Regions from separate parts of the Lysinibacillus sp. NPDC093692 genome, predicted to be linked through region 2. Evidence: riboswitches for the same ligand, from Rfam matches in the RefSeq annotation. Region 2 holds a riboswitch; each other region holds the start of a gene.
What was found. Region 2 has a riboswitch for thiamine pyrophosphate ahead of thiC (phosphomethylpyrimidine synthase ThiC). Riboswitches for the same ligand answer to the same signal wherever they lie in the genome.
Positions count from the first base shown of each region.

Region 1: it holds a riboswitch for thiamine pyrophosphate, as region 2 does, so the genes downstream of both, thiM (hydroxyethylthiazole kinase) here and thiC (phosphomethylpyrimidine synthase ThiC) in region 2, are expected to answer to the same signal.
Region 3: it holds a riboswitch for thiamine pyrophosphate, as region 2 does, so the genes downstream of both, ACQKN4_RS10755 (ABC transporter substrate-binding protein) here and thiC (phosphomethylpyrimidine synthase ThiC) in region 2, are expected to answer to the same signal.
Region 4: it holds a riboswitch for thiamine pyrophosphate, as region 2 does, so the genes downstream of both, thiW (energy coupling factor transporter S component ThiW) here and thiC (phosphomethylpyrimidine synthase ThiC) in region 2, are expected to answer to the same signal.

Region 1 is NZ_JBNNUW010000005.1:128,513-136,143, reverse strand. Features, by position in the region: gene ACQKN4_RS07695 (cysteine desulfurase family protein) at 1-670, shown strand, start outside; gene thiI (tRNA uracil 4-sulfurtransferase ThiI) at 673-1,881, shown strand; gene ACQKN4_RS07685 (alpha/beta-type small acid-soluble spore protein) at 2,035-2,250, shown strand; gene thiE (thiamine phosphate synthase) at 2,400-3,032, opposite strand; gene thiD (bifunctional hydroxymethylpyrimidine kinase/phosphomethylpyrimidine kinase) at 3,022-3,846, opposite strand; gene thiM (hydroxyethylthiazole kinase) at 3,846-4,601, opposite strand; TPP riboswitch at 4,688-4,786, opposite strand; gene mbcS (acyl-CoA synthetase MbcS) at 5,030-6,619, shown strand; gene tpx (thiol peroxidase) at 6,957-7,460, shown strand; gene ACQKN4_RS07655 (class I SAM-dependent methyltransferase) at 7,550-7,631, shown strand, end outside.
Region 2 is NZ_JBNNUW010000021.1:12,995-20,625, forward strand. Features, by position in the region: gene ACQKN4_RS19240 (helix-turn-helix domain-containing protein) at 1-1,406, shown strand, start outside; gene ACQKN4_RS19245 (catalase) at 1,908-3,413, shown strand; gene thiC (phosphomethylpyrimidine synthase ThiC) at 3,616-5,394, opposite strand; TPP riboswitch at 5,528-5,642, opposite strand; gene ACQKN4_RS19255 (AEC family transporter) at 5,959-6,888, opposite strand; gene ACQKN4_RS19260 (S-layer protein) at 7,167-7,631, shown strand, end outside.
Region 3 is NZ_JBNNUW010000008.1:54,117-61,747, forward strand. Features, by position in the region: gene ACQKN4_RS10740 (serine hydrolase) at 1-526, opposite strand, end outside; gene ACQKN4_RS10745 (MFS transporter) at 777-2,063, opposite strand; gene ACQKN4_RS10750 (TetR/AcrR family transcriptional regulator) at 2,127-2,735, opposite strand; TPP riboswitch at 2,988-3,098, shown strand; gene ACQKN4_RS10755 (ABC transporter substrate-binding protein) at 3,232-4,227, shown strand; gene ACQKN4_RS10760 (thiamine-binding protein) at 4,229-4,522, shown strand; gene ACQKN4_RS10765 (ABC transporter permease) at 4,519-5,289, shown strand; gene ACQKN4_RS10770 (ABC transporter ATP-binding protein) at 5,267-6,016, shown strand; gene ACQKN4_RS10775 (TatD family hydrolase) at 6,006-6,755, shown strand; gene ACQKN4_RS10780 (TetR/AcrR family transcriptional regulator) at 6,929-7,501, shown strand; partial or broken gene ACQKN4_RS10785 (DUF5360 family protein) at 7,515-7,631, shown strand, end outside.
Region 4 is NZ_JBNNUW010000001.1:448,815-456,445, reverse strand. Features, by position in the region: gene ACQKN4_RS02000 (MFS transporter) at 1-825, shown strand, start outside; gene ACQKN4_RS01995 (glycerophosphoryl diester phosphodiesterase membrane domain-containing protein) at 1,090-2,889, opposite strand; TPP riboswitch at 3,276-3,383, shown strand; gene thiW (energy coupling factor transporter S component ThiW) at 3,484-3,984, shown strand; gene ACQKN4_RS01985 (EVE domain-containing protein) at 4,058-4,537, opposite strand; gene ACQKN4_RS01980 (ketosteroid isomerase family protein) at 4,553-4,876, opposite strand; gene ACQKN4_RS01975 (MarR family winged helix-turn-helix transcriptional regulator) at 4,920-5,342, opposite strand; gene ACQKN4_RS01970 (VWA domain-containing protein) at 5,642-7,631, opposite strand, start outside.

The DNA.
Region 1 (7,631 bases), on a different contig from region 2:
TGAAGCTGCAAAAATTATTCATGAATCGAGTCGTGCAGCTTTTCACGTAGACGCTATACAAAGCTTCGGGAAGTTACCGATATCATTTAACGATGACGAGGGTCCAGACTGTATTTCAATTTCTGGTCATAAAATTCATGGCTTTAAAGGTTCAGGTGTACTCGCATTCCGTAAAAAAATGAAATGGCAACCGTATGCACTTGGCGGAGGGCAGGAATTTGGTTTGCGTAGCGGAACAGTAGCTGTACCGCAAGCTGTAGCCTTATCAAAAGCAGCTCGAATAGCGATAGAGACGATGAATGACCGTGCAAAAAAATATCGTCAATGGTATGAAGAAATATGCACTCAATTACGTGGATATGGAGATGAAGTGCATATTTTATCAACACCAAAAGGAGCTGCGCATATTTTATCTTTTAGTATTCGCGACTTAAAAGGTGAAGTCATTATCAATGCATTGCAAAAACGTAATGTAATTGTATCGACATCGAGCGCATGTTCATCGAAACAGACAAAAACAAGTCATGTTGTTGAAGCTCTAAATATCGATGAGCATTTTAAAAATGGTGTTATTCGTATAAGTTTTGGCGCACATGTAACAAATGAAGATATTGTAAAGTTTAAACAAGTATTAGATGAAGTATTGACGGAACTAAAAGGAGAATTTTAAAAATGATTTGGAAAGAAATTTTAATTCGATATGGAGAGCTTTCTACAAAAGGTCGCAACAAGATGGATTTTATTCGTCGTTTACGAGAGAACATTCGTCATGCGTTTGCGGATTTAGGACATTTACACATTCGCACAGAGCGTGATCGAATGTTTATAGCCATTCAAGATGAAGCACAAATGGACGTACTATTAAAAGGTTTACCTAAAATTTTTGGTATTCAATCATTTAGTCCTGTGGCTGCATGTGAAAAAGATATCGAAGCCATGAAAAAACTAGCCATAACAATTATGGATACATTTAAAAATGAGCAGCTTACATTTAAAGTAGAAGTAAAGCGCACAGATAAAACATTCCCGTTAGAATCACATGCCATTCAACGCGAAATTGGTGGTCATGTATTACCACAATATCAAAATTTATCAGTAAAGGTGAAGAAGCCTGATATCGAACTTCGCGTAGAGGTGCGTCATGATGCAACATATATGATGGCGCAAGTTATTCCGGGTGCAGGTGGAATGCCTGTAGGCTCGAATGGTAAATCTTTATTAATGCTTTCAGGTGGTATCGATAGCCCAGTTGCCGGTTATTTAATGATGAAACGAGGAGTGCGCTTAGAAGCGATTCACTTCTTTAGCCCACCATACACAAGCCAAAACTCATTGGAAAAAGTAAAGGTACTTGCTAATGAATTAACGAAATTCGGAGCGAGTATACGTTTACACGTTATTCCTTTCACTGAAATTCAAGTTCTTATTAAAGAAAAAGTACCATCTAATGTATCGATGACAACTACTCGTCGTATGATGCTAAAAGTTGCTGACAAAGTACGTGAAGACATTGGTGCACTAGCTATAGTTACAGGTGAAAGTCTTGGGCAAGTAGCGAGTCAAACTCTTGAAAGCCTTACAGCTATTAATGCAGTAACGAACACACCGATTTTACGTCCATTAATCTCATCAGATAAATTAGAAATTATCGATATTGCTGAGAAAATTGGCACATACGAAACGTCTATTCAGCCATTTGAAGACTGCTGTACAATTTTTACTCCTGCAAGTCCAAAAACAAAGCCAAAGCTTGAAAAGGTTGAGCATTACGAAAGCTTCTCGGATTTTGATGAACTCATCGAACGAGCAGTGAAAAACCGTGAAGTTTACATTTTCCCGAAAAAAGAACAAGATGCCGATAAATTTGCGGATCTTTTATAGAAGAACCTTGCGAATTCATAAGAGCCGACTCAAAAGTACATTTTGAGTCGGCTTTTTTAGTCCATTTCCTTCTGAGGTACAATTTACCTGAAATATTTTTGTATTAAAAATCTAAAATCGCACATTCTATATTCACAAGGAGGTGAGAAACACATGGCAAACAACAATAACCGCAGTTCAAATCAACTTGCTGTACCTGGTGTAGAGCGCGCACTTGATCAAATGAAATACGAAATTGCACAAGAATTTGGTGTTCAATTAGGAGCTGACGCTTCAGCTCGTGCTAACGGTTCCGTTGGCGGTGAAATCACTAAACGTCTTGTACAAATGGCAGAATCTCAATTAAAAGGTATGCCGAACAACCAATAATTGCTTAATTAGCAATTATTAAAATTAAAACCAGTGACCGTAAAAGGCACTGGTTTTAGTTTGTTTAAAATGTTTATTTTTTATCCCGTATTAACGGGCAGTAATTTAAAAACCCGATTGAAAGACGCCCCCTGATTAAAAGTTTCAATTTATCCTACAAATGCTTTAAATGTAGAGACTGTATTCGAAATATCTTCACTTTCGCAAATTGCGGAAATAACTGCTATTCCATCTGCACCTGCTTTAAATACCGTATGTGTATTCGAGCAGTTTATGCCTCCAATTGCAACGATAGGCAGCTCTGGGTATTGTCCGCGAACTTGCTGTAAAAATTCAGTGCCACTAGGCGGTTTGGCGTCACTTTTAGAAGTAGTTGAAAAAATTGGACCAATTCCTACATAGTCAGCACCATATTGTAAAGCAGTTATTAATTCCGCTTGAGAATGAACAGAAACACCTAGTATCATGTTGCCAATTTTTTTACGTACCATTGACACAGGAAAATCTTCTTGGCCAATATGAACACCATCTGCTCTAAGTTTTATAGCTAGCTCTACATCATCATTAATAATAAACGGAACATGATACTGTTGACAGAGCTTTTGACATTTACGAGCAAAATTTTCATAGGCTCGTCCAGTAAGGGTATTTGGCCCTTTTTCACGGTATTGAAACATAGTAATTCCGGATTGGAGAGCTTTTTCTAATACAATTATTGGCTCCTGATTGAAAACATTACCTGTACCCATAATAAAATATAGCTGTAAATCGTCACGTTTCATGTATGATCACCTCGCAGGAATCCTTATACTGTTGATAAGCAAAATGATTTGTTGGACCATGGCCATTCCCAATAGATAAATCATGAGTTATTGCTAATTGAATAAATTTTTTAGCTTCCTCAATTGCCTTTTCTATAGGTAGCCCAAGGCCAAGAAAAGCAGTTAATGCAGCGGAAAATGTACAGCCTGTACCATGCGTGTTTGCTGTTGCAATACGAGTAGATTGCATAGAAAATGATCCACCATCTTGAAAAAATACATAATCAGTAGCATGACATATATCCTCTAAATGACCGCCTTTCATAACGACGCATTGAACACCTGTCTGTAATAAAATCTGGGCTACTTCTTTAATATCTGCTATAGAATTAATTTTTCTTCCAGAAAGGGTTTCGGCCTCAGGAATGTTAGGTGTTACAATTGTTGCTAAAGGTAGCAAATAATTTCGTAATGCCTCAATTGCTTCTTGCTGTAATAAGCTCTCGCCACCTTTTGCAATCATAACAGGATCTACAATAAGTGGAATATTTACTTCGGCTAAAATATGTGCAATTGATTGGATGATTTCGGAGGAAAACAACATTCCTGTTTTAATAGCACTAATTGAAAAATCCTCGATTAGCGCTTTCAGTTGTTTTTCAACAAAGCTCACTTCAATTGGTAAAACATCTGATACACCCAAAGTATTCTGGGCCGTTAAAGCTGTAATGACAGACGTTCCAAATACTTTTAATTCCTGGAATGTTTTTAAATCAGCTTGTATACCTGCACCGCCGCCACTATCTGAACCGGCAATTGTCGTTACAATATGCATTATTCTTCACCTTCCTTTGAAAGGCGATGTAGTTCATTCAATACAGCTATTTGAAAATCGCCAATGAATCGAGTAGAAGAAGCGGCTTTTTCTGCTAATTTTTTATAAAGTGATAATGTTTCTAGTAATTGGTCAAATGGTTGATCTCCTGCGGTGATAGAGGCACAACATATTGCACTCAATAAGCAGCCTGTTCCAGTAACTTCTGTCATTTGCGAATTTCCACCTGTAACCCATTGCTGAAGTTTGCCGTCAGTAATAAAATCCTTTTCACCGGTCACAATAACAATACAATTGTATTGCTGAGCTATTTTTTGTGCCTCCATTTCTAAAGAAATTGAACCACTACCACTATCTACGCCTTTTTGTTGCCAGTCTACATTGGCAATTGCTGCAAGCTCTCCGATATTGCATCGAATCGCCGCAAATTTTATTTTCTCCAATAATTGCTGTACCGTTTGTTTCCGGTAAGTCGTTGCACCGGCTGCAACAGGATCTAAAACAACCGGAATGCCAAGAATATTTGCTTTTTTCCCTGCAAGTAACATGGATTCTTTCATTCGCTCATTAAGGGTCCCAATATTGATCAATAAGCCTGAGGCGATTGTGACCATTTCTTCAACCTCATGACCGTCATCAGCCATGACTGGAGAAGCGCCTATTGCTAATAAGCCATTTGCTTGGAAATTAGCAACCACATAATTCGTTATGCAATGAATAAGTGGATTTTGTTTACGGATCGTTTGGAAAATCAATTTAAGTCCTCCTCGTTGGATGGACGTAAGCGTGCAAAAAAGGCCCTTTTTCGTGCAAAAAACACGTAAAAGAGCCTTTCATCAGTAAGTCGATGTGAATTGCTCCCTACGTCAGTATTAACTAACAGGTTCAAAGGGTCAGGTTTTACCTTCTCAACTCTTAATGAGTCCCCCTGCAATCATGCTTTTAGTTGACCAAAATGTACCATATTATTCATTCGCGTTCAATAGGGAGTTTTTTATTTTCATTCAGCAACTCTGTACGAAAGCGACGATTACGCCAATTTGAAATGAATAGAAGCAATACGTGACTGATGCCATATAGCGGAGCATGATAGTTGTCACGACTTTAATAAATTAGAGTGAATTCAATTGAAAATGATAAAAATTGAGTTTTATAATGGGCGTAACAAAAGGGGGCAATTGCCATGAAAAGAGAAGATTTAATCGCACCAGAATGGTATAACATTTCAGAAGAAATTGAAAAATATGCACAGGATCCTACGAAAAATGCATTATTAGTTTATAGCGAAGACGAGGAAATTCAGTACTTAACATATACAACTTTACTTGAAAAGGCGAATCAGGCAGCACATGTATTTACCTCCCAAGGTTTAAAAAAAGGCGATGTTATTTTAGTCATGGTACCGAGATCAGTGGAAGCATATATCGTGTATATTGCAGCTTTGAAGGCAGGTTTAACTATTATACCTAGTTCAGAAATGCTGAGAACTAAAGATATTGAATATCGAATCAATCATGCCGATGCAAAAGGAGTTGTTGCATTTGAGCCTTATATTGAACAATTTGATAATGTGGAAAATTTACAAGCAATAAAGCAATTTGTCATTGGTCATGCACATGAACCTTGGCAACCGTTGCTTGAAAGAATGCATAGCCAACCAACATCTTATATAAGCTCTACTCCAACTAAGAGTACAGACATTGCATTTTTAGCATATACAAGTGGTACAACAGGCAATCCAAAGGCAGCGGTGCATACACATAGCTGGGGTTACGCACACTTGCGAACTACTGCACCAAATTGGTTAGGTGTTCAAGAGGGTGACATTGTTTGGGGAACAGCAGCTCCAGGCTGGCAAAAATGGATTTGGAGTCCGTTCCTCGCTACTTTAGGAAGTGGTGCAACAGCATTTGTTTACAAAGGTCACTTTGATGCGGCAACTTACTTTAGACTGATTGAAAAATTCAATATTAATATTCTGTGTTGCGCACCAACCGAATATCGATTTATGGCGAGTCTTGAAAATTTACAAGATTTTAATGTAAGTACAATACGTCAGGCTGTGTCAGCGGGTGAACCTTTAAATAGTGAAGTGATAAAAGTATTTTCCGAAGTTTATAATTTACAAGTACGAGATGGCTATGGACAAACAGAGAATACATTACTTGTTGGTACAATGGTAGGGATGGAGTCTAGAATGGGATCAATGGGCAAACCTACTCCGGGTAATACTGTTGAAATTATAAATGATCTTGGAAATCCTGTTGCGGTTGGGGAAATTGGAGATATTGCTGTACACTGTGAAACGCCCGCGTTATTTAAAAAATATTTAAACGATCCAGAACGGACAAATTTACAATTTAGAGGCGATTGGTATATTACCGGAGATCGTGCATACAAAGATAATGATGGTTATTTTTGGTTTGAAGGACGCGGGGATGATGTCATTATTTCGTCTGGGTATACGATTGGACCATTTGAGGTAGAAGATGCATTGTTGAAGCATCCTGCAGTGAAAGAAACTGCCGTTGTTGCAAGTCCAGATGAGATTCGTGGAAATCTCGTGAAGGCGTTTGTTGTGCTCTGTGAAGGAGAAGTTGGTAATGAAACACTTATAAAAAAACTACAAAGCCATGTAAAAACTTTAACAGCCCCATATAAATACCCTCGTAAGATTGAGTTTGTTACTGAGCTGCCAAAGACCTCATCAGGCAAAATTCGTCGTGTCGAATTACGAGAGCAAGAAAAAATCCATTTTATCAAGCATCATTAATTTCCTAGGAAATAATGTCGAAAATCAAAGTTCCTGCTTTTTTATAATATTAGGTAATGTATTATAGGTTGAATAAGTTAAAGTTTTTGCAAAGTGTTGGAGATCAACTTCGTATTAGGGTGATAAGCCATATTATTTGGGGGAGACATCATTAGTTAGTTGGAAAATCAACCCTACATTATTTTAATGAACTTGGAAAAAGGTGCAACCTTAAGTAAACATGGCTGAATAGGTGCGAAAAGATTTTTCAAAAATATTTTTGATAAGCTGTCTCAGTTGCAATTAATTCCCTCCATTTAGTAATATTAAGTACATATGATGATTAGGAGGCGTTTATATGGCACAAGTAACATTTAAAAATGGTCAAGTAACACTTGTAGGGAACGAAGTAAAGGTTGGAGATCAAGCACCAGATTTCTCTATATTAGCGAATGACCTATCACCTGTTACATTAAAAGATTCAGAGGGGAAAATTCGTTTATTTAGCGTGGTACCATCATTGGATACTGGTGTATGCGATGCACAAACACGTCGTTTTAATGAAGCAGCAGCTGGCTTAGGTGATAATGTAGTAATCTATACAGTATCTGTTGACCTTCCATTCGCTCAAAAACGTTGGTGTGGTGCAGCAGGTATTGATGCTGTTCAAACAGTTTCAGATCACCGTGACCTGTCATTTGGTGAAGCATATGGTGTCTATATTCAAGAGTTACGTCTTCTAACACGCGCAGTATTTGTTGTGGATGCAAATGACAAAGTGACATATGTGGAATATGTTCCTGAAGCAACAGACCATCCAAACTATGAAGCGGCAATTGCAGCTGTCAAAGCACTAGCATAATTTATTGATTTTAGGCTAAGATATTACTAGACAAAGGGGCTGTGACAAGTTTTTGTCACGGCTCTTTTCTGCGTGAAAGGAAGTTGTGTATGGAAAACATCGAGAAGTTGTTTGGTATGCTAAATGAACATGCTGAAAAGATAGAAAAAGAACATAATATTACATTGCTAG
Region 2 (7,631 bases):
CAGGTATTCGTTGGTTTTTACATACATATTTCCCTGGCGATGTAACCATCGAAATAAGTACAACTATTAATGAGGCACTTCAAAGTATCCAGCAATTCGAGCCTGAGGTGATACTACTAAATATTGACCTATTCTCGAATAATCGTTTAACAGCACTTTATCGCGTTTTACAAAAACATTCAGGAACTATTTTAGCGATGACGACAGAGCCATTGTTTAAAAATGCATTAAAAGCAATCGATTTACAGGTCGCACATCTCTTCGTTAAACCAATTGATTTAGAAGTATTAAAGCAAAAGCTCACCGCTATTTCCCTTCGGACACCAAAGGCAGAGGCAGTGTATCAAGAAGCTACAGATGAATCTTTTTACGATCAACTATTTTTAGATAGTAAAACTAGTACGCTAGAGACAAATATACATTTCACCATGATTGAGCCTGAGCATTCCGACATGTTTAACAAACTATACAACTGGCTTCAGCAAACTCCTATTTATTCTAGTATGAGGATTTATCCTTTATCAGAGAGAATCGTTTGCTTATTCCAAACAAATGATATAGAGAAAGATGTTCGTACACTAATCAAGGAATGGCGATTGACAAGTAATAGCTCTTTAAATATCGGTATTTACGATGGGGAACCTACAACAATGAAGAATATGTATACGTTAACGAAGCGTGCACTTCGTCAAAGTTTCTACGAAGGCTATGGGCATATTTTTTATACGAGTAAGCAGTTGAAGACACAGCCCTTCGATCCTTTACTAACACCCGAAGAGCAACAATTACTAATAAGTAGTTTAGAGGACGGGAATATTGAAGCTGTTAAAGCATTTTTATATCGACTATTTAATGAAGGAATTTATTACGAGCAGGATGACTTACGTATTCATCTAACAAGTGTTTTAGCACAAATTCGACGCTTTATGCTGAAGTATAAATTACACGAGAAAGCTGCAATTGAGCAAAATTATCGTCAGCTTTTTCATTTAATTATTGAGCATCCTATATTTTATACCATTCAAAATGGCATCATATCATTTACACAAAAACTGATTGAATTGGCCCGCGAGGCAAGAATGGAGAAACGAGCTGACTATGTAGAACTGGCCATAGAAATTATCGACCAACAGTTTCAGGAAAGCGGGTTATCTTTACCTTACGTTGCTCATAAATTAGGGATTAGTCCCAATTATTTAAGTACGATCTTTTCAAAGAAGCAAGGCTTGCCACTTAAACGCTACTTGCAGCAGGTACGAATTCATAATGCCACAAAAATGTTAGTAGAAACTGATTTTGCTATTAGTGAAATTGCCTATTTAAACGGTTTTGAAGATTCGAATTACTTCATTAAAATTTTTAAACAGCACATCGGCATTACGCCTAATCGTTATCGGAAAACGTGAAAAGGCATACCCGAATTTAATTTCCAACCGTGCACGAGAGGCAAATATGCTTTCAACGCGAAAGTGCAGTGGATGCTGGTCACGAAGGCGCTCTCATAGAAGGTGACGGTTTTTAGCCTTCGTTCCTCTATAGCTAATCTTAGGAAGTCTCCCAGCCTTCACTGTCATCAACTAATACTTACCATAACCCTAAAACACATTTTTTCAATTATCATTTTCCGTTTTCAATAAAAAAGAATTTACTTTAAAGCCTTTTAATTTCGACCTATCCCTTCTTCACAACTCAACTTTAATAATTCTCGAAAATGTTTCAAAAAGCTAGTTTTGTGGAAAAAGCTATTCATAAACGCTTTTAATCTAGCATATATTTATAGTTTGTATTTTAATATAAACATTCTTTAACGATAATAATTATAATTTACTAGCAATTCTAGTTTATATTTGTTATAGTTATTGATGAAGAGTTTGACTCACAATTTTTTCTTCAGGAGGTAAACTAATATGACAAACCAAAATGATCGTAGCCGTCGTTTTACAACAGCAGGTGGCGCTCCAGTAGTAAGCAACCACGATTCAATGTCAGCAGGTCCTCGTGGCCCTCTATTACTTCAGGATGTATGGCTAGTTGAAAAATTAGCAAACTTCAACCGTGAAGTTATTCCTGAACGTCGTATGCACGCTAAAGGTTCAGGTGCATTCGGTACTTTCACTGTAACGCATGATATTACTAAATATACAAAAGCAAAAATCTTCTCAGAAGTTGGGAAGAAAACAGAAATGTTTGCACGCTTCTCAACAGTTGCGGGTGAACGTGGTGCAGCGGATGCTGAGCGCGATATTCGTGGCTTTGCACTTAAGTTCTATACTGAAGAAGGTAACTGGGATTTAGTTGGTAACAACACACCTGTATTCTTCTTCCGTGATCCTTTACACTTTACAGACTTAAACCACGTGGTAAAACGTGATCCACGTACAAATATGAAGAACGCGAATTCAAACTGGGATTTCTGGACTTCATTACCAGAGGCACTTCACCAAGTAACAATCGTTATGTCTGATCGTGGTATTCCGTCAGGTTACCGCAATATGCATGGTTTCGGTTCTCACACTTATAGTTTTATTAATGCAGAAAATGAGCGCGTATGGGTTAAATTCCACTTCAGTACAGAGCAAGGCATTAAAAACTTAACTGGCGCTGAGGCTGCTGAAGTAATTAGTAACGACCGCGAATCTTCACAACGCGACCTATATGGGGCAATTGAAAATGGCGATTTCCCTAAATGGAAAATGTCTATTCAAGTAATGACAGAGGAACAAGCTCGCGAATTACCATATAACCCATTTGACTTAACAAAGGTATGGTATAAAAAAGACTTCCCATTAATTCCTGTAGGTGAATTTGAGTTAAACAAAAACTCGGACAACTACTTTGCTGAAGTTGAGCAAGCTGCATTTGCACCATCTAACATTGTCCCTGGTATTAGCTTCTCTCCAGATAAAATGTTACAGGCTCGTATCTTTGCTTATGCAGATGCACAACGCTACCGTTTAGGTGTAAACCATTACATGCTTCCTGTAAACGCACCAAAATGTCCATTCCGTTCATTCCACCGCGATGGTGCTATGCGCTTCGATGGCAACCTTGGTTCAACTTTAGGCTATGAACCAAATAGCTATGGTGAATGGGAACATAATTTAGACTATAAAGAGCCTGAATTACGTATTGACGGTAATGCTGGTATCCATGACTTCCGTGAAGATGATAACAACTACTTTGAGCAGCCAGGTAAATTATTCAACCTAATGACTGCCGAAGAGCAACAACGTCTATTCGAAAATACGGCTAATGATATGGCATCAGTTGAAGAATTCATCAAACGTCGTCATATTCTTCACTGTTATTTAGCTGACCCAGCATATGGTGAAGGTGTAGCAAAAGCTATGGGTCTTTCATTAGAAGGTATGGATCTTTCAAATCCATACGTAAAACAACCAACTAACGTTTAATTCTCCACATATTCCAACTATTATTGATATCCAAATCCAACTTTTTACTCCATGTGAAGGGCAACCTCACATGGAGTTTTTTTATCTTAAATGTGGGATCATCACATAATGAGTGGTTGATGCGTAGGTCATCCATTACTTTTGACGATGAACAAAAATAAGGCTTGTGCCTATATTGATAGACACAAGCCCGCTCTAATAATTATTGATAGATTTGACTGCCTGCCTTTTTAAATTCTTTCGCCTTCTCCTGCATACCTTTATGGATTGCTTCAGTTGTATTTAAGTCTTTTTCTTTTGCATAAGTACGAATATCCTGTGAGATTTTCATACTACAAAACTTAGGTCCACACATTGAACAGAAATGCGCCGTTTTTGCTCCTTCTGCTGGCAATGTTTCATCATGATATTCGACTGCACGCTCTGGATCTAGCGAAAGGTTGAATTGATCGCGCCAGCGGAATTCAAAGCGCGCCTTTGATAGTGCATCATCACGTTGCTGTGCCCCCGGGTGCCCTTTAGCTAAATCAGCCGCATGTGCAGCAATTTTGTACGTAATAACCCCTACACGAACATCATCACGATTTGGTAAGCCAAGATGTTCTTTAGGCGTTACATAACATAGCATTGCCGTACCATACCAACCAATCATCGCGGCTCCAATGGCTGATGTAATATGGTCATAGCCTGGAGCAATATCTGTCGTTAGCGGCCCTAACGTATAGAAAGGAGCTTCCTTACACACCTCTAACTGCTTGTCCATGTTTTCTTTAATAAGATGCATCGGCACATGCCCCGGTCCTTCTACCATCACCTGTACATCATGCTCCCAGGCAATTTGTGTTAATTCCCCTAGCGTTTCCAGCTCCGCAAATTGAGCCTCATCATTTGCATCTGCTATAGAACCAGGACGTAAACCATCACCTAAAGAGAAAGCAACATCATAGGTTTTCATAATTTCACAGATTTCTTCAAAATGAGTATATAAGAAGCTCTCTTGGTGGTGATATAAACACCATTGTGCCATAATCGAGCCTCCTCGAGACACTATGCCAGTTACACGATTAGCCGTTAATGGCACATAGCGTAGCAATACGCCTGCATGAATCGTGAAGTAATCTACACCTTGCTCTGCCTGTTCGATTAACGTATCACGATACACTTCCCACGTTAAATCCTCTGCCACACCATTTACTTTTTCGAGCGCTTGATAAATCGGCACCGTCCCTACTGGCACTGCGGCATTACGGATAATCCATTCACGCGTCGTATGAATATGTTTACCCGTGGATAAATCCATGATGTTATCAGCACCCCAGCGTGTAGCCCACGTCATTTTTTCTACTTCTTCTGCAATAGAGGATGTCACCGCTGAATTTCCAATATTGGCGTTAATTTTCACATGGAAGTTGCGTCCAATAATCATCGGCTCTGCCTCAGGGTGATTAATATTAGATGGCATAATTGCACGCCCCGCCGCGATCTCTGAGCGCACGAACTCAGGATCCATATTTTCGCGAATCGCTACAAATTCCATTTCTGGAGTAATAATTCCCTTTCGTGCATAGTGAAGCTGCGTTACATTTTTACCTTTCTTCGCACGTAAAGGCTTTCTAGATAAATCCGGAAAAACATTTTCATTCATCCGTGGATCATCAGCTTTGCGAAATCCATTATCTTCTGGCTTGATTGTACGACCTTCGTATTCTTCAACGTCACCTCGTTCTTTGATCCATGCACTACGTAAAGCTGGCAATCCTTTCGTAATGTCCACCTTATGTGCAGGATCAGTGTACGGGCCACTCGTATCATAAACACGCACTGGTGCATTTTCTTCCTCACCAAAGCTTCCTGTCGTCGGACTTAAAGCAATCTCACGCATTGGCACTAAAATATCTGGTCGAGAACCTTCTACGTAAACTTTTTTACTTCCTTCAAAATTTGACATAATCGTAATATTCTTTTCGCTAACTGTTGTCATAAACTACTTCGCTCCCTTTTACATTTATACAAGGACCGAATCTAGCTCACCCCAACAAAACGAAAGCCGAATCCAAAAAATTTTTGGATCCGGCTAAGAATGTAAAGGTATAGTTATTGCAAATAACATAGTGTGCAATAATGGTTAACTTTCCCACGCTGGTATGAGCCAGATCAGGTCCAAAGGGTCAAGAAACCTCTATGCGTTTCCCTCTCAGCCTGACTCATCAGACTCCCCTAGTTAATACTATTAAGTTTGATGCTAGTGTAGCAGATATTGCTAATAGATGGAAGCTTCATTTGATTATTTTTGGATTATCACCATAACGTGCAGTTGATTTTCGCTCCGGCTGGGCGCTTTCCTGGGGGCGTCCGATGAGCCGCTTCGCTTCGCTGCAGGGTCTCATCTGTGACGCTAATCCCCAAGGAGTCGCCCAGCCTCCACTCCAATCAACTTATATCTTGTTTTAACAAATATAAATCACTAGCTTTTAATTCAGAAAAAGAGCCCCTAACTCCTGAAAAGCTTTCCACCTTATCTTTTATACTATATGACACCCAACTGTTAGGTAAACAACAACTCCGCTACATAAATTACAATTGTCACTGTAATACAGCTCACAATCGTTGAAAATAAAACTGTTTGTGCAGCAGTTGCCGATTCTACGTCATATTCTAATGCCAGACTGGAACTATTTCGCGATGTCGGGAACGAACTAGCTATAAAAAGTGATTGTGCCACGACACCGTCAAGACCAAGCGCAAAAATGATAAGCAATGCAACGGCAGGCCCTATGATTAATCGTGTAAAACAACTAATGTATACCATCTTATTAAACATAGATTTTATTTCAAGTTGGGATAGCTGTGCCCCTAAAGTTATTAATGCCACAGCGATAAAGCCATCTGCCACATGGTCTATCGGAATTTTTACGAACTGTGGAATAGGGATATTAAAATAGTTCATAGTAACGCCGATAATAAGTGCATGAATAATAGGCATTTTGAGGAAATCTTTCAAAATTGACATGCCTGATTTTGTTGAAGAAATTAAATTGTACAAGCCGTAAGTATACGTCGTCATATTTTGAAATATAACGAGAATAACTTGAATCGCTACCCCAATCGGCTGAGTCACAAAAATCATTTGGGCAACTGGAATACCATAGTTGCCTGAATTAATGAGGACAACGCTATTTTTAAACACCGCAGCCTCTGTTTTTACTAAACCGAGCCCCTTTGCTAGAAAGTGACTAAGGACCATTTGGCTTCCGATAAAGAGTAGAATAAAAAGCGCAACTTCCCCAAGCACAGACAATTCTATACTCGTTTCATATAAATTCACAAAAACAGCTGCTGGCATAAAGCAATATGTAATAAGTTGAGATAGCGCCTTTAAATTAAATCGAAATTTCCTTTGTAAAACTGCGCCAAGTACTAGAAGCACTAAAATCGGAGCGACAATTTGAAAGAAAATCATACCGAGATACACCATAGTGTTGTCCCCCTTTCCTCTCCTATAGTAGTGCTGTTTGTAAACTCGGTCAATGTACTTCAGCGTTCACTCATCCTGTCTTTTTCATCATGTTCAAACAATAGCAAAGAGCTCTTGGAAGGATGATTTACCCTTTCAAACTACGAGTTATTAAAATAATAGAAGAAAAAAGGCCTATTATTTCATTAAATTAATATAGTAAAATAACCCATTCGCGCACTAAACTTAAGAAATGTATGATATATTATCCATTAAATACAATGATTGGAGCGACAAAGATGAAGAATAAAGTATTTTCTACTTTTATGGCTACCGCTATTACAGCAACCTTAATTGTGCCTGTATCAACTGCGAATGCCACTTCTAATGATGTATCTTTAAACCACTCAGTTCAAATCGACGGGCAAGTAGCTGCAGCCAAAACAAAGGGACAAAATGTTACTATTACCAGCATCGCTAATGATAAAGTACGTACATCCAATGGCCAATTTAAAATCAGTAAGTCATTGAAGCCCCTCTTAAACACATCCAATAATGCTGCATTGGCGAATGCTGAAGCAACTATTGTCGTAAAGAACGGTGAAATTACAAGTATTACTTCACTAACACTAACTAAAGGTGGAACAAAAAATAAAGCGTTAGATCTTGATGGCGGCGACGCGCAAATTGCTGGAAGCCTAACTGTAAATGCGGATTATGTAAAAGTTCAAAATGTCACTATTGAAGATGAGCTTATTGTAACT
Region 3 (7,631 bases), on a different contig from region 2:
CATAAACCTCACCAGGCTCGTGAGATAACGCTACACCACTAAGTCCTTTTATAGCTTGATTGATCGCCCCCTCTTTCGGCCAATCCTTGTCCGTCACTTTAAGGCCGTCAGGTTCACTAATACCACTTGTTTGTTCTAATAGATGCAAAACTGTAATTTGTTTTGAACTGTCCGTTTGATAGGTAAACGATGGAATATAGGACTGTATCGGTTCATCCAGCCTTATTTTGTCATCTTCCACTAACATCATAATAGCCAGAGATGTAATTGGTTTGCTTAAAGAACCGATAAGAAACGGTGTGTTTGCTGTTACATTTGAACCATCACTTAAAATACCCCATTGATTTTGATAAATCGTTTCCCTGTTTTCTAATATCGCCAATGATGCGCCGGGAATATTATACATATCTAAAGACTCTTCCATAAACTTTGTTATTTTTTGTTTAGTATCTTCCGTTTTAGCAGAAGCAGAAAAAGGGGTTAGTAGGAGTAGAAAGCTCCATAAAAAAATGATTGCTTTTTTCATTGTTTTTCTCCTCACATGAACAATCAAAGTTAAATTAAACTCTAATTGTTTCTTTTTTCTCTAATAAGTCAATTAACAATTTATACGTTTGATCAAGGTCAAATTCATCGAAATTTTTGTAGGGCTAGTTCATCGAAGCAAGCCAATAAAATACCGGCAAAGGCATCGGTTTCTTTGGCCGCAACGTTTAGGTTCTTTAGGGGATTAGAAAGACTTTCTCTATTTAGCTTCACAGTATTTGTTGCTTCTCTTAATTAGAAACAGGTACTTTTCTATCATCCCTTTCACTAACTTTAGCGTATAGCGTTTTTGTTATTATGTAGTACAAAAATGTACCAGTTAATCCTAGAATAAGGAGCAACCCGCTCATATATATAGGGGGAATCCACTGTCCAACGATGATCAATAACGAAGCTATAATCATTGCTCCATAGGTAGTTAAGCTATTAAAAGCCATATAGGTGCTACGAGCGTTAGAAGGGGCAAGTTCTCCTATCATCGCCTGTTTAATGGGCACAAACATCAGCTCACCAATTGTTCCAATAAACATGGCAATAAAAAGAATCAATACGCTATTTGAAGAAGCAAAGATACTAAAACATATAGAAAAGATCAACATACCTGTAACAAGAGTCCAGCGATCACTGCATTTTTTTAACAAGAATAATACAGCACTTGAGAGGAGAACTACAAGAATAGTATTCTCTGTTCGAAGAAAACCAAGCATTTTTGTGCCATCTACAATGAAATCTATTCCAAACAAAGAAGCTGAATGTTGAGGTATATCTTTTTCGAGACGAATCCCAATATAGTTTGATAAAGACTGTTCCAAGGTAAAGATCAAGATTGCTCCTAAAATATAAAACATAAATAGCTTATCTTTTAAAACGGTTGAATAAGTTTGAAACATTTCTACGGATGAAGATTTTTTCTTATGATGAGAAGACTTAGGTGAAGGCTCTGGTGAATAAGTTTCTGTGATGAAAAATACAGTCATAAAAACAGATAACAAAGTGACTAGTGAGATCCCAATAAATAATTCAAATAAGTAGTTTTTAAAAAGAAATGCCCCAACGATTCCACCAATTGCAGTTGATAAATTCCCTAACCAGTAGCTAATTGTAAATACGAGCTTTCTCGATTCAGAATTAGTAACATCAATCATCATAGCTTGTGCAGCTGGCTGAAACATGCCTCCACAAAACATATTAATGATGAAGAATGCTGCAGAAGTATAAGGAAGGTTAAACCAAGGGGAATTACAAAGTGCTATAAACAGATACGAAAGTAATAGTCCAATCTCAGAATAAATCATTATTTTTTTTCGCCCAATTTTATCTGAAATATGCCCTCCGATAAACCCTCCAAGGACCCCACTAATGACAATTATTATAAGAATAATAGCCGTTTTAGTAGCTCCGATATTTTGAGTAAAATAAATAGCCAGAAAAGGGATAACAGCCATAGAAATAAGACCGCCTAGAAATTGCATGACTAGGCGAAGTTTGATGTTGGGATGGATATCTCTCAATTTCATATAATCACTCCTATTTAATACTATATTGTCTACAGGTCCTGGCTGGGCAAAGGGGGAGAAGGCTTAGTTATTTTTGATAGGCCCAAATAATCTTAGAGCTTGTCTCGATATATCCTTCCGCATCACGTTTGTATATTCATCAATAAATGTTAAACGCATTCCGTTTAAGATGGATAAGTACGATTCAGCAATTAATGAAGGTGATTCTTCATAAAAGTAACCAAGCCTTTGACCTTCTTCAACAACCGGATAAATACTGTTTATAAATACTTTTACGAAATCATCTAGTTCTTTAAAAAGTTTTGGGAAACGATCAGGTCTTGCAAGAACCTGCTGAATGAGACGTAAGTATTCACTTTTCATTGAAAAAAGCTGTACATGACAATCTATCATTTCCTTCACAACTTCAAGAGGCTCACCTTTAAAGTGTTCTCCTATTTCAATAAAATAAGGTTTGATTTCCTTCAATGGCTCCAAAATAGCTGATTCATAAAGCGCTTCTTTTGAATCAAAATACGTAAATACGGTACCAAAACTAACACCAGCTTCTTTTGATATGTCGGCAACTTTTGTCTCCGCAAAACCAGTATCACTGTATAATTTAATGGCAGCGTTTAAGATAGTAGATCTTTTTCTTTTCTTTTTCTCATCATTAGTAAGTTTAGTTTCCATTTTAGATACTCCTTCCAAAATAAATGATTGATTGGTCAATCAAATTCTATTGTAATATGTTTCCATTGTCAATGTGTTTAAAGAATTTTTTGAATTTTATACCTAGTTATAACAGAAATACCTCAATGAAGGGCCATAGCAGTTAGATGATTAGAAATGAGGCAGCTTAATAATAATTCATCACTATCTGTAAACAGACCCTTGTCATTTCCGGATTGATATGGGTATAATAATCATCGAAAAGTTCATATGGAAAGAATGTAGGGGGGCTGGTAGTTGCCAGCTGAGATTGTGTCCGATAGACGCTGACCCTTTGAACCTGATTTGGCTCGTACCAGCGTAGGGAACATCTATTCAAAAAAGAAAATTTTTGATACTGATTGTAAAACGTCTGGGAGGAATCCTAGGCGTTTTTTATGTTTTCAGACTTTTGTTTCCCTCTGGTAAAGACATTCATTTATGAACACTTTCACACTACTTACTTGGAGGATTCAGCATGAAAAAATGGTTATTGGTCCTAATGGTTGCACTTTTTACATTAGTGGGCTGTAGCGAAAAAGAGGCTAAAAAGGATGCTAAAGGATTAACAAAAGTATCGGTAGTTCTTGATTGGACACCGAACACAAATCATACAGGTTTATATGTAGCTGAAAAACTTGGCTACTTTAAGGAACAAGGTTTAGATGTTGATATTTTATTACCTGGCGAAACGGGTGCAGATCAGCTTGTAGCATCAGGAAAGGCTCAGTTTGGCGTAAGCTATCAGGAAGGAATTACACAGGCGCGTGTGCAGGATGTACCATTAGTATCGATTGCAGCGATTATACAACATAATACTTCGGGTTTCGCATCTACCGCATCAAAAGGCATTACGTCACCAAAGGATTTTGAAGGGAAAACTTACGGTGGCTGGGGTGCACCGCTTGAAAAGGCTGTACTACAATCACTTATGCAAACAAAAAATGCGGATATTAATAAGTTAGATATCGTCAATGCAGGCGATTTAGATTTCTTCACTATGATGAAAAAAGATATTGATTTTGCGTGGATTTATTATGCATGGACAGGTATTGAAGCAGAACTTCGCGGCGAAAAGCTGAACATGCTTTATTTAACAGATTATAGTGAGCAATTAGATTATTACACACCTGTGCTTGCTACAAATGAAAAAATGATTCAGGATAATCCTGAGACGGTAAAAGCTTTTGTCGCTGCTGCAGCAAAGGGCTATGAATATGCAATAAAACACCCTAATGAGGCAGCTGATAGTTTACTAGAAGCGGTACCTGATTTAGATAAGAACCTTGTGCATAAAAGTCAGGAATGGCTAGCAGATAAGTATCAAGACGACGCTGCACAATGGGGCGAGCAAAAATTAGCTGTCTGGGAAAACTACGCGAAATGGATGGCCGATAACAAAGTTTTAGAGGGCGAATTTAACGCAAAACAAGCATTTACAAACGACTTTTTACCGAAAAAGGGGACAAAGTAATATGGCAAACTCTTTAATAAGTGTACAAATTATCCCGAAAACTGAAACATATGAAGATGTGATCCCGTTTGTCGATGCAGCGATTGCAGTGATCGACACTTCAGGGGTGAAATATGAAGTTCATCCATTAGAAACGACAATGGAAGGCGAGCTTACGACTTTGCTGCAAATTATTGAAAAAATGAATGCCAAGATGATCGAGCTTGGCGCAATCAATGTCATTACGCAAGTGAAAATTTTATATCAGCCATCCGGTATTACAATGGATACGCTAACGGAGAAATACAAGGGATGAAGCAGGCTGTTAAACAAGGAAGGACGATAATTTTTATCGCCTTCCTCTTATTCATATGGGAACTAATTGTCCGTTTTGCTGATATTCCACATTGGCTTTTGCCTGCACCGAGTGCCATTTTGAAAGAGGGCTTTCAATCGTATGAGATGTTTGTGCCGCATGCTTTAGCTACGATCCAATTAGCACTTCTTGGTCTTGCTATCGGGATATTATGTGGGCTAACAGTTGCGGTGCTATTACATCGTTTTACGTTTATAAGGGAGCTATTTTATCCTATTCTCATTATGTCGCAAAATGTCCCGGTACTTGTCCTAGCACCATTATTAATCATTTGGTTTGGCTTCGGTTTATTGCCAAAGCTCATTATTATTTGTCTCGTGTGCTTTTTCCCTATTGTTATTTCGGCAATGGACGGCTTTCGTCAAACTTCGCCTGAGCTAAAGCATTATTTTGAGATGATCGGTGCAACGAAAGCCCAAACCTTTTGGAAGTTAGAATGGCCTTATGCGTATCCAGCAATTTTTTCAGGCATAAAGATTGCTGCTACCTATAGCGTTATGGGGGCTGTTATTGCGGAATGGTTAGGAGCGAAAATGGGGATTGGCGTTTATATGACATTGGCACAATCTTCATTTCGAACGGATCGTGTATTTGTAGCGATTTTTGCCATCGTATTTTTAAGTTTATTATTATTTAGTGCTATTCGATTACTAGAAAAACTTGTTGTGAAGGGGAGAGGAAACTATGCTAAGCATTCAAAACATTGATAAATCCTTTGATTCCCTTCCAGTTATCCGTAATTTATCTTTTGAGGTGAAGGACGGGGAATTTGTGGCGATTATCGGTCCGTCTGGCAGTGGGAAAAGTACACTTTTTCAATTAATTGGTGGTGTTTCTTCTATTGATAAAGGTGCTATTTTATTAAACGGCACAGATATCCAGAAAAAAAGAGGAACGATTGGCTATATGCCTCAGCAGCCATGTTTATTACCGTGGCGGACGATCATAGAAAACGTCACGATGGTTGAGGAGCTCCATGGAAAACCTAATGTCAACGTTGCGAAGGAATGGTTACATAAAGTGGGGCTCGCAGCATTTGTAAATGCATTTCCTAATGAACTGTCGGGTGGTATGCAACAACGGGTATCGTTTATTCGTGCAATTGTCAGTAATAAACCTATTTTATGTTTAGATGAACCATTTTCTGCACTGGATGAGTTTACAAGGCTTGAAATGCAGGCGTGGCTATTATCGATTTGGGAGAAATATAGAAAATCTATATTGTTCGTTACACATAATATTGAGGAAGCTCTGTTTTTAGCTGATCGTATTATTGTACTCACAAAACGACCAGCGACGATGAAAAAGGAAATAATCGTACCTTTTGCAAGGCCACGACAAGAAGAAATCCGCCATTCCGCTTCATTTACGGCGTTGAAGCAACAATTATTCTCGTATTTAAAAGAAGAAAAGGATGAGGCGAATGTTGATTGATGCACATATTCATTTAGATCAGTATAAAAAAAACGACATACCTCCTTTGCTAGAAGAAGCGGAACATGTCATTGCCGTAAGCATGAATCTACCGTCATGTGAAAAGACGTTGAAGCTGTCGAAAGCCTATTCTAAAGTAAAGGCGGCGTTTGGCTTTCATCCTGAACAACCGTTACCTAGTAATGCGGAGGAAGAGGCATTATTCGATTGGATACGTCAACACGCTCATGACATGGTGGCAATTGGCGAGGTAGGGTTGCCTTATTATTTGAGGCAGGAGAAGGCTATTGATGATCGTGCGTATGAGGTGTTGCTAGAACGGTTTATTGTATTGGCAAAGGAATTAAACAAACCGATTGTGTTACATGCTGTTTATGAGGATGCGGCCATTGTTTGTGACCTGCTAGAAAAACATCATGTAAAGAAAGCGCATTTTCATTGGTTTAAAGGCGATGAGGAAGAGATTGAACGGATGATTCATAATGGGTATTTCATTTCTGTGACGCCTGATTGTACGTATGAGACTGAAATTCAAGATCTAATCAAAAAATACCCAATCGAGCTAATGATGGTAGAAACAGATGGACCTTGGCCATTCGAAGGTTCTTTTAACAATAGACAAACATCCCCATGGATGATGGATCATTCCATGGAGGTTATTGCTTCGGTAAAGGGGCTTACAACAGAGGAAGCGGCGCGTATCATTACAAGAAATACGACAATATTTTATAATTTATAACAAAAAACACAGCTGTTCTTTTAAAGAGCAGCTGTGTTTTTTCAAATTTTCGATAGAGTTGAACGCGGTAAAAGCGCCCGAATCGCTATAGCTGAGCGAAGTGGAAGCATTAAATTGACAATATTTTCATTCTAAACTAACTTTTTTCATTTTCCAGAGAGCAGGTGATCGTGTTGAAAGATAGAATTTTAAAAGAATCAATAAGTGAAGCTGAACGAAAAGGATTCCGATTTACGATGGGGGATTTGGCAAAGCAACTAGGTATGAGCACGAAAACATTGTATAGTTACTATCCATCAAAGGAAGAATTACTCAACGACATGATTGATCTTACAATCCATGAATTGAAGTTGAAAGAAAATGAAATACTGCATGATTCATCGTTAAATCTTCTAGAAAAACTACAGAAATGTCTTGTATTAATTCCAGCTGATTTTACATTTGCTCAGCTCCAGTATTTAGAGGAGCTTCAACGCTATTATCCAAAGCAATGGGAAACAGTTGATCAATTTATTCAAGAACAATGGACAGGCATTATTTCGTTAATTGATGAAGGGATTGTCGCAAATCAAATACGTTCATTTAATAAAGAGATATTTATAGAAGTCGATATTGGTGGGCTTTATAGATTGATGGATCATGCATTCAAACGCAGAAATATGATTTCACTTCAGGATACTATGCAGGAAATGGTGGACATTCTTATGCTTGGTATTCTTAATGGTAACGTTCATGAAGAAAATTAAATGGGGGCTGTAAATGAGTAAAACTTTAAAAATACTATTTTTATGTACAGACTTCTTTTTTATACTGTATTGGCTTGTCACTTTTTTTCATTTGATTCCAGAAGAGTATTTATATAAGGATTATCAAAAT
Region 4 (7,631 bases), on a different contig from region 2:
GTCACAACGTATGAGGAACGAGGAAAAGGTATGGGTATGCTAGGAGCAGCAATGTCCTTTGGCTTTATGATTGGTCCAGGTATCGGTGGATTCCTTTCAAAAGTTAGTTTGCATTTCCCATTTTATACAGCTGGATGTGCAGCTATTTTAGCAGCGATTTTATCGTTCTTTTTATTGCCTGGTGCAAAACCAAACACAGCACAAAAAGCGCAGAGGCAGGATAATCTTGCAAAGCAAATGGCGCGTTCAGTCCGAATGCCTTATTTTGTCATGCTTATTATCATGCTAGTATTCTCATTCGGGATTGCTAACTTCCAAACAACATTATCATTATTTGTGACAGATAAGTTTAATTACACACCTACTGATATCGCCATTATATTAGTTGTGGGAGGCGCTTTTGGTGTTGTTGTTCAAATGTTTGTGATTACACCACTGTTTAATCGCTTCGGCGAAATGAAAGTAGTGTTAGTCAATTTATTTATTGCATCCGTGTCAATATTCTTAATACTATTCGTATCTGGCTTTGCTCTTATTTTAGTGGTAGCGACAATCTTCTCTACAGCTACGACATTGATTCGTCCAGCAGTCAACACGTTGATTTCCAAGCTTGCTGAAAATGAACAGGGCTTTGCAGCTGGTCTGAACAATGCGTATATGAGTCTTGGTAATATGATTGGTCCAGCTTTAGCAGGTATTTTATTCGATTGGAATATGAACAGTCCTTATATTTTCGGGGCTATTATTTTAATGGCATGCTTCTTCCTTGCCCTTATTTGGACAATGAAAAAAGCCCCTCACCTTATGCATCCTGATACAAAATAGTCTGAAAAGTGATTGACTATTTTTACTAGCATGACCGCAACGATTAGATAACTCGTTGGACAATAGGAAAATTTTATTCACTTGCTGTATAGAGAAAGATTATTCATAAGAAGTTACCAACATAAAACTTGAGAAGTTGCAGACTGACAGTCATAATGTGCAACTATAGATAACACAAAACACCCGGTATTTAGCGCCTCGTGCGAAATACCGGGTGTTCATGCTTTATTCAAAAAAGAGCAGATGATATTTTCATTTCTGACCCTATTCTTTCTGTAACTTTTGAACGGTCTCCTTTGCGTCAACGGCAATGTCCGTTATGATGCCATCCACACCTAACGTATAGAGGTGTTCAACGCTCTTCACATCATTCACGGTCCAAACATAAATCGGCTTGCCAATTATTTTCGCTGAACTAATCAATCGTGGACGGGCGAAAGACTCTTCAACAACGAAGAAATCCGCGTCGAACTGATTAAGCGAAGCGAATGTAGCGAATATGACATACCCGACTGTTAAATCTGGTGCGGCCTTCTTCACTTTCTTTACGAGCTCATAGTCTAAGCTCTGGAGAATAATCTGTTGTTCTGCCTTATGTCTACGAATCGTATCCACTAAGATAGGGACAAAATTCTTTTCATGTCCATGTGTTTTGAGTTCCACATTAAGCTTGATTTTACCTTTCGTACGCTCCAACACCTCATCAAGAGATGGGACATTGTCTTGGAACTTGCCTACGCGCAGCGAAATTTGTTGAAGTTCGGCAAGGGAAAGATCAAAAACATTCACATTTTTGCCGGACAATCGTCTCAAATTCTCATCATGGATGACCGCAAGCTTGCCATCTTTCGTCTGCAGAATATCGAGCTCGATATAATCAGCACCTGTGCGAATGGCGCCTTCGAAGGCACCCATTGTATTCTCTATGCCTGAAGTGGTGTCGCCCCGATGAGCCATAATGATGAACTTTTCATTGGTTTCTCCCCAATCAGTCAACAGGGCAGTTGCTCCCCAGCCTATAACAATAAGAATGAACAGTCCGAATGTAGTCAGCATTGAACGATAACGTCGCATGAGCGAACGCTGCATATCGCGTCCTTTCCAGACAGTAGCATCGACTCCATCGGTATCAATGTTCACATGGTCATGGCCTTGATAGCGTACATAGAGCAAGGTGATGATGGTAATGAACATTGGAGTCATAATTAGTGTTGCGATATACAAACCAAGGCTTAGCATGACGCCAATGGTAGTCATTAATCTGGACTCACCATCCCCACTAGGAAGGAGAAGCACGATTAGGATGATTAAACAGATAAGTAGAATAAACAGAAACAGGAAGATTACTACCCATTCAAACACAGCTCTAACTAATGACCACTTACTACGCCAGAACAATCGCTTGCTCTCGCGAACAGCGTTCCAGAATCGATACTTGCCTTCCAATACCATAATCGGCAGAGCATAGATACAGATTAAGTTCAATGCCAAGATGAGCAGTCCGACGATAACAAGAGCGATAGTTCCGAAGGTTGTCTTCATCAGCTCGCCCGTAATAAAGTTTGGAACTGTCATATTAGGTAAAAGTGTTCCGCCGATGTTGGCATCAAGTAGCGGGAACAGGAGCAATAAATAGAGAGCAAGTCCGAAAACCCCGATGCGCCATAAGCCTGGTAAGCTAGAGATTGCCTTGAACAATACAGGGCGGATTCGTGGGCGCTTCTCCTGAATCCCGTAGTACGCAATATAGAAGAGAACCGTGAACTCTGTGTAAATGAGCATTATCGCAATTGGCACCATTACTAGTACACTAAGTAAGCCATATTTGCTGAACAAGAAGCGCAGAAGGTCATGATTGGCGGCTGCTTCGAAGCCCCCTACAGCCAGTAATTTGTTGAAAATTATGGATAACAACGGGATAAATACACTTATCGTTAGCAGTTTGTATATCAATTCAAATAAAAGAAAAGGACGGTACGCATACTTCCACACCTTTAAAATATCCCTCGTCATTTGAAATGGCATGAGTCTTAAACGATTCGTATTGGTTTGTTTGGTATTCATGGTTTTGGTTTTCCTTTAGTTAGTTTCGCGGTATATATTCCATTATATACCTACACATTTCCTCCAACAAGACTGCATAGTGGAGTGTAATAAGCTGAAAAATATTTTTGACCATGCACACGGAATGGAGAGAATCAATACATAAAAAGGCGGCAAATTATTGATCGCGCTTCAACTTTAGTTCTTCACTTGAAGGATTCCTCCCTATTTCTTTAGCGACGACACTTGTAGACCATCCATTGAGTATGTAGGAGTTCTAGCTCTGTTCTTTCGAGTGTGCTAAAATGTTAGTAACTATGATTGATTCCTCCTGTTAAACTCCTTGTATATCGAGGGAAACAGGCTGTCTTGACTACGTTATTATTAGAAAAATTAAGAGTTAAAATCATTACCACTAGGGGAGTCTTTTAAAGGCTGAGACGTATATTGTCATATACGGACCCTTTGAACCTGATCTAGTTCACACTAGCGGAGGGAAGTGGCGACACTTGCTTTTTACTATTTTAAATGCAAGGCCGCTTCCTAATGCTTATAGGGAGCGGCTTTTTTCTGGTTTATTAGCAATTCAATAAATACAAAATAGGAGTGGAAATTATGTCAATTCGAAAATTAACAATCATGGCCTTATTAGTAGCAATTGCCGTAGCAGGTTCTACCTTCGTTTCAATACCGACAGGAATTGCGCGTGCCTACCCTGTACAGCATGCCATTAATGTTATTGGCGCGATTATTCTTGGACCAGTGCCTACTGTTATGATCGCCTTTATCACAGCTATTATTCGTATTTTAACAGGTACAGGCTCATTATTAGCTATACCTGGCAGTGTCATTGGTGCTTTATGCGCCGCCCTTGCCTATAAATACAGCGACAAACAATGGCTCGCAGGTGTCGGTGAAATGTTTGGGACAGGTATTATTGCCTCACTCATTGCAGTGCCCTACGCACATTTATTAATGGGGACTTCTGTAGCTGCTTTATTTTTCATGCCAGCCTTTTTAACTTCAAGTACTATTGGTGCTGTATTAGGCATTGTCGTTGCTAGCAATTTGCGCAAGACAGTATTTGTAACTAACCTTAATACTCTTCTTAAATAAAGATTTAGGCAAATTTAAAAACGTTATTTTCTTAAGGGGAATTAAGAAAGTAACGTTTTTTGTCCAACCAAATTCACCCATACTTCAACGGTAATCCCATTTCATGAGCAATTAATAAAAAGTCCTTTTTGCTTATTTCAAAATGACCAAATCTGAATTTATAGCCATATTTCGATTTATCTTCTACAAATTCTAAAAAATCTAAGACTCTTTTTATTGGTACAGCTTTTGCATCTTTATAAAAGTCTATATCTCTTCGGAAAGGAATAAAATTTTCCGCCATTTGTAACTCGTATATTCGGTCGTCCTTTATCCTTCCAATTGCGGTAAATGCTCTTACAGGTTCATTACCATCTAGACTTTTTTTAGGAGAATAATAAATGATCCAATCTCCTTTTTGCATTCGTTTCAAAGGTCTTTCTTTGCCATGACATAACTGGCCGAACCCTCCCTTAACCCCTTTTTGTACATGATTAAGAGATACTACGCCAATCCAGTATTTCGTGTCTCTTTCAGGCGTAGGAAGAGGATTTTTATTAGGATATACTGACATAGCTTCCTTCTCCTTTTATTTCGGGATCATTGTAAATGATTTAATTTTTTCATTTTCAAGAATCAACTTTTCTTCCAAAATCACTGGGTTTGGCAAACCATCCCAAGTAGTCGAAATGATAGCTCTAGCTTCTATATCATCGCCTTCAATATTGTGGATCGTTAATTTAAAGCCTGTCGGCATAGATGACATGTAAAAGTTCTGTATTTCTTTTTTTCCTTTAAAAGTTTGACCTTTAAAATTTTTCAATTCCCCATGATTTGCATACATGTCAGATAAGTCGTGCCCCTCTACTTGCGCTCTTCTTAAATACTCCTTCATAACCTCTACTGCCTTCATATCTCAATCACCCTTTCCTTTTTTATTTATAAGGTTTTAATCCCTATGAACGATTTTCATATACTTTTTTCATAATGTTTTTTAATTGCTCTTTTTCTTCCCATGAGAGTACGTTTAAAACTTCATTCTCAGAAATCGTAAGGGTCTTCATTAATTTTTCTGCCAAATTTTCACCCTGTTCGGTAAGGCATATTAAATTTTCCCTTCTATTTTCTGGATTTTTTTCTCTATAAACATACTTTCTTTCTTCTAGACCATCGATAAAAAAGCGGACACTATTTTTATCTAACTTTAAAATCTGCCCTATTTGAATTTGGCTAAGTTTTTGGTCTTTTACAGCCATCATGATCCCGACTTCTCTAGATTTCATGTGAAATTTTTCGCTAATATATTGCTCGAGATTTTCCTCTAAAGCCTCCGCTAATTTAAAACTTAGAAAACCAAATGAATTCATTATATTGGTCATTTTTGAACCTCCAAATCGATAGTGCTTTTTAATGATAGTAATATTTTATTACTATCATCCATCATTACATTTATACACTTTATTTACAAGATAAATCAGCGGTTAGTGGATGTCGATAAAAATTATAAGTTGGGTGCTAAACCGCTAAAGTTTATCGATAAAATTCAAATGTTGGGCGATAAATTGCTAAAGTTTATCGACAAAGTGTAAATGTTGGGCGATAATCCCTGACAGCATAAGTCAAACGACAAAAAAACGATGGCTCATTGCTGTAAAGCGATGCACCATCGTTTTCTATGTTAATGTCGTTTTTTCATGCCCTTTAATAGCTGGGCAACATTTGTGTCCTCTGCCTGTATAGGTTTTTCCTCTATACGCTGTTCTTTTTCCTTCGGTCTTGTTAGGAAGCCCCAACCAAAGCGGCGAATAGTAATATCAATGAAGAATAGTAGCATCCCTGCTAATAAAAGCCATGTCGCGATATTTTGGCGTTCCGCTCCTTTTTTAGTAAATTCACGGAATACTTCGCTCGGTTCTTTCAAAACAGAGCCGCCTGTTTGCTTTGTTAGTTCTTTGACTAGCTTATCGTTCACCGGACGTAATTCATATTCAGCACTATAAGGTACACTTAAGCCAGCCTGGTAAATAGCTTGTTCTTCATCGGCAATACGGAAGAAGATGAGTCCTGGTTCTGCTTGTACGACTGCTCGAACTTGTGATGCTGAAATTGTCTCAAGCTGTGTTTCAAATTCTTCACCCGCTTCATTGACAGCAACAATATCTAAAAATGCCGCTTCATTTGTTGGGTCAGTAATGACAAATGAGCCGTCTGATTCTAAACGTACATCGTAGGCAACATCGTTATAACTTGGTAGCATTTTTGAAATAAGCGTTTGCCAAAATGCACCCCAATTTTGCCATCTTGCCCAGTCTCCCGTCCATTTTCCTGTCGAATCAGACGTAAAGGCATAAGTTTTGCCAAGGCCATATTGCCATTCTGCAAGTACGGGATCTTCCTTCTCACTTTCTGCGATAACAGTGGCCCCCTGCTTTGCTGTCGTACCTATATAAGCATTCATTTTAGGTACCCCATTTGTAAATAGCGTATTCCAGCCAGATGCATTAAATATCGTTGGGTAAAATGGGTTATCTTCAATATATGTGCGTGAAATCATAGCAGTTTCACGAGATAAAATAGAGGGAATCGCCTGCTCATCAACAACATCGTAAAAACGCCCACTCCCCATCTCACTGAGTGCTTCAAGTAAGTTAGCATCTGCATCTTGACCAATTGCAACTGTTGATAGTGTCGTGCCATTTTCTTTTCCTTGTGCAATTAGGTCTTCATAGTTACCCGACTGTGACTGTCCATCTGTTAATAAAATAATATGCTTACGCTGCAGCTTTAAATTTGCTAGATTTTCATAGGCTTTAGCAAGTGAACCATATATTTCAGTACCCCCGCCTGGCGTTACAGATAAAATCGTATCTACAGCTTCTTCCTTATTGCCAACTGGCCCAGTCTCAATAATTTCCCAAGGTCGGTCATCAAAGGCAATAAACCCAAGCGTATCCTCATCTCGTAGCATTTCAACGGAACGAGCGGCAGCCTCCTTAGCAAGCTCTAGCTTTGCTCCAGACATACTTCCAGAACGGTCAAGTACGATTGCTAGCCCTAATGATGGTAATTGCTCCTTACCTTTAATCTCCATTTCAACAGGTAGTAAAGTTTCAATTGGTGTTTTAAAATAACCGCCTAAGCCAAAGCTATTTTCGCCACCGACCATTGTAAAACCGACACCAAAATTTTTCACCGCTTGCTCAATGACAGTCATTTTTGCCTCGCCTACTAAATGGCCTGGCACATTATCAAAAATGATTGCATTGTATTGTAAATAACTAGAAAGCTCATTTGGTAAACTTTTAGCATCTACCACATCATAGGAAATGGGTTGATTGCCAAGTGCTGCTGCGATTGGTGATGGTGTTTCATAGCCATTAACAATTAGTAAATGTGGTTCACTTTGCACCATCGTGACGCTCGTTAATTTATTATTTTCTAAAATCGCATCTTGATCGACCTGCACGAGTGCTTCATATTTTACAAGCCCTTCAGCCGTTGCTGTATGTTTATACGTAAAAATATTTGAACCTTCTGCAAGCTCCACTGTCTCACGATGGATGAGCTGATCATTTTCGTATAATAAGAGCTCACCTCGTTCTGCTACAGTTGCATTTATTTCAGTGACTAGCTGCTGCTGTTCACCTGCATAAGCAACTTGTGGTGTT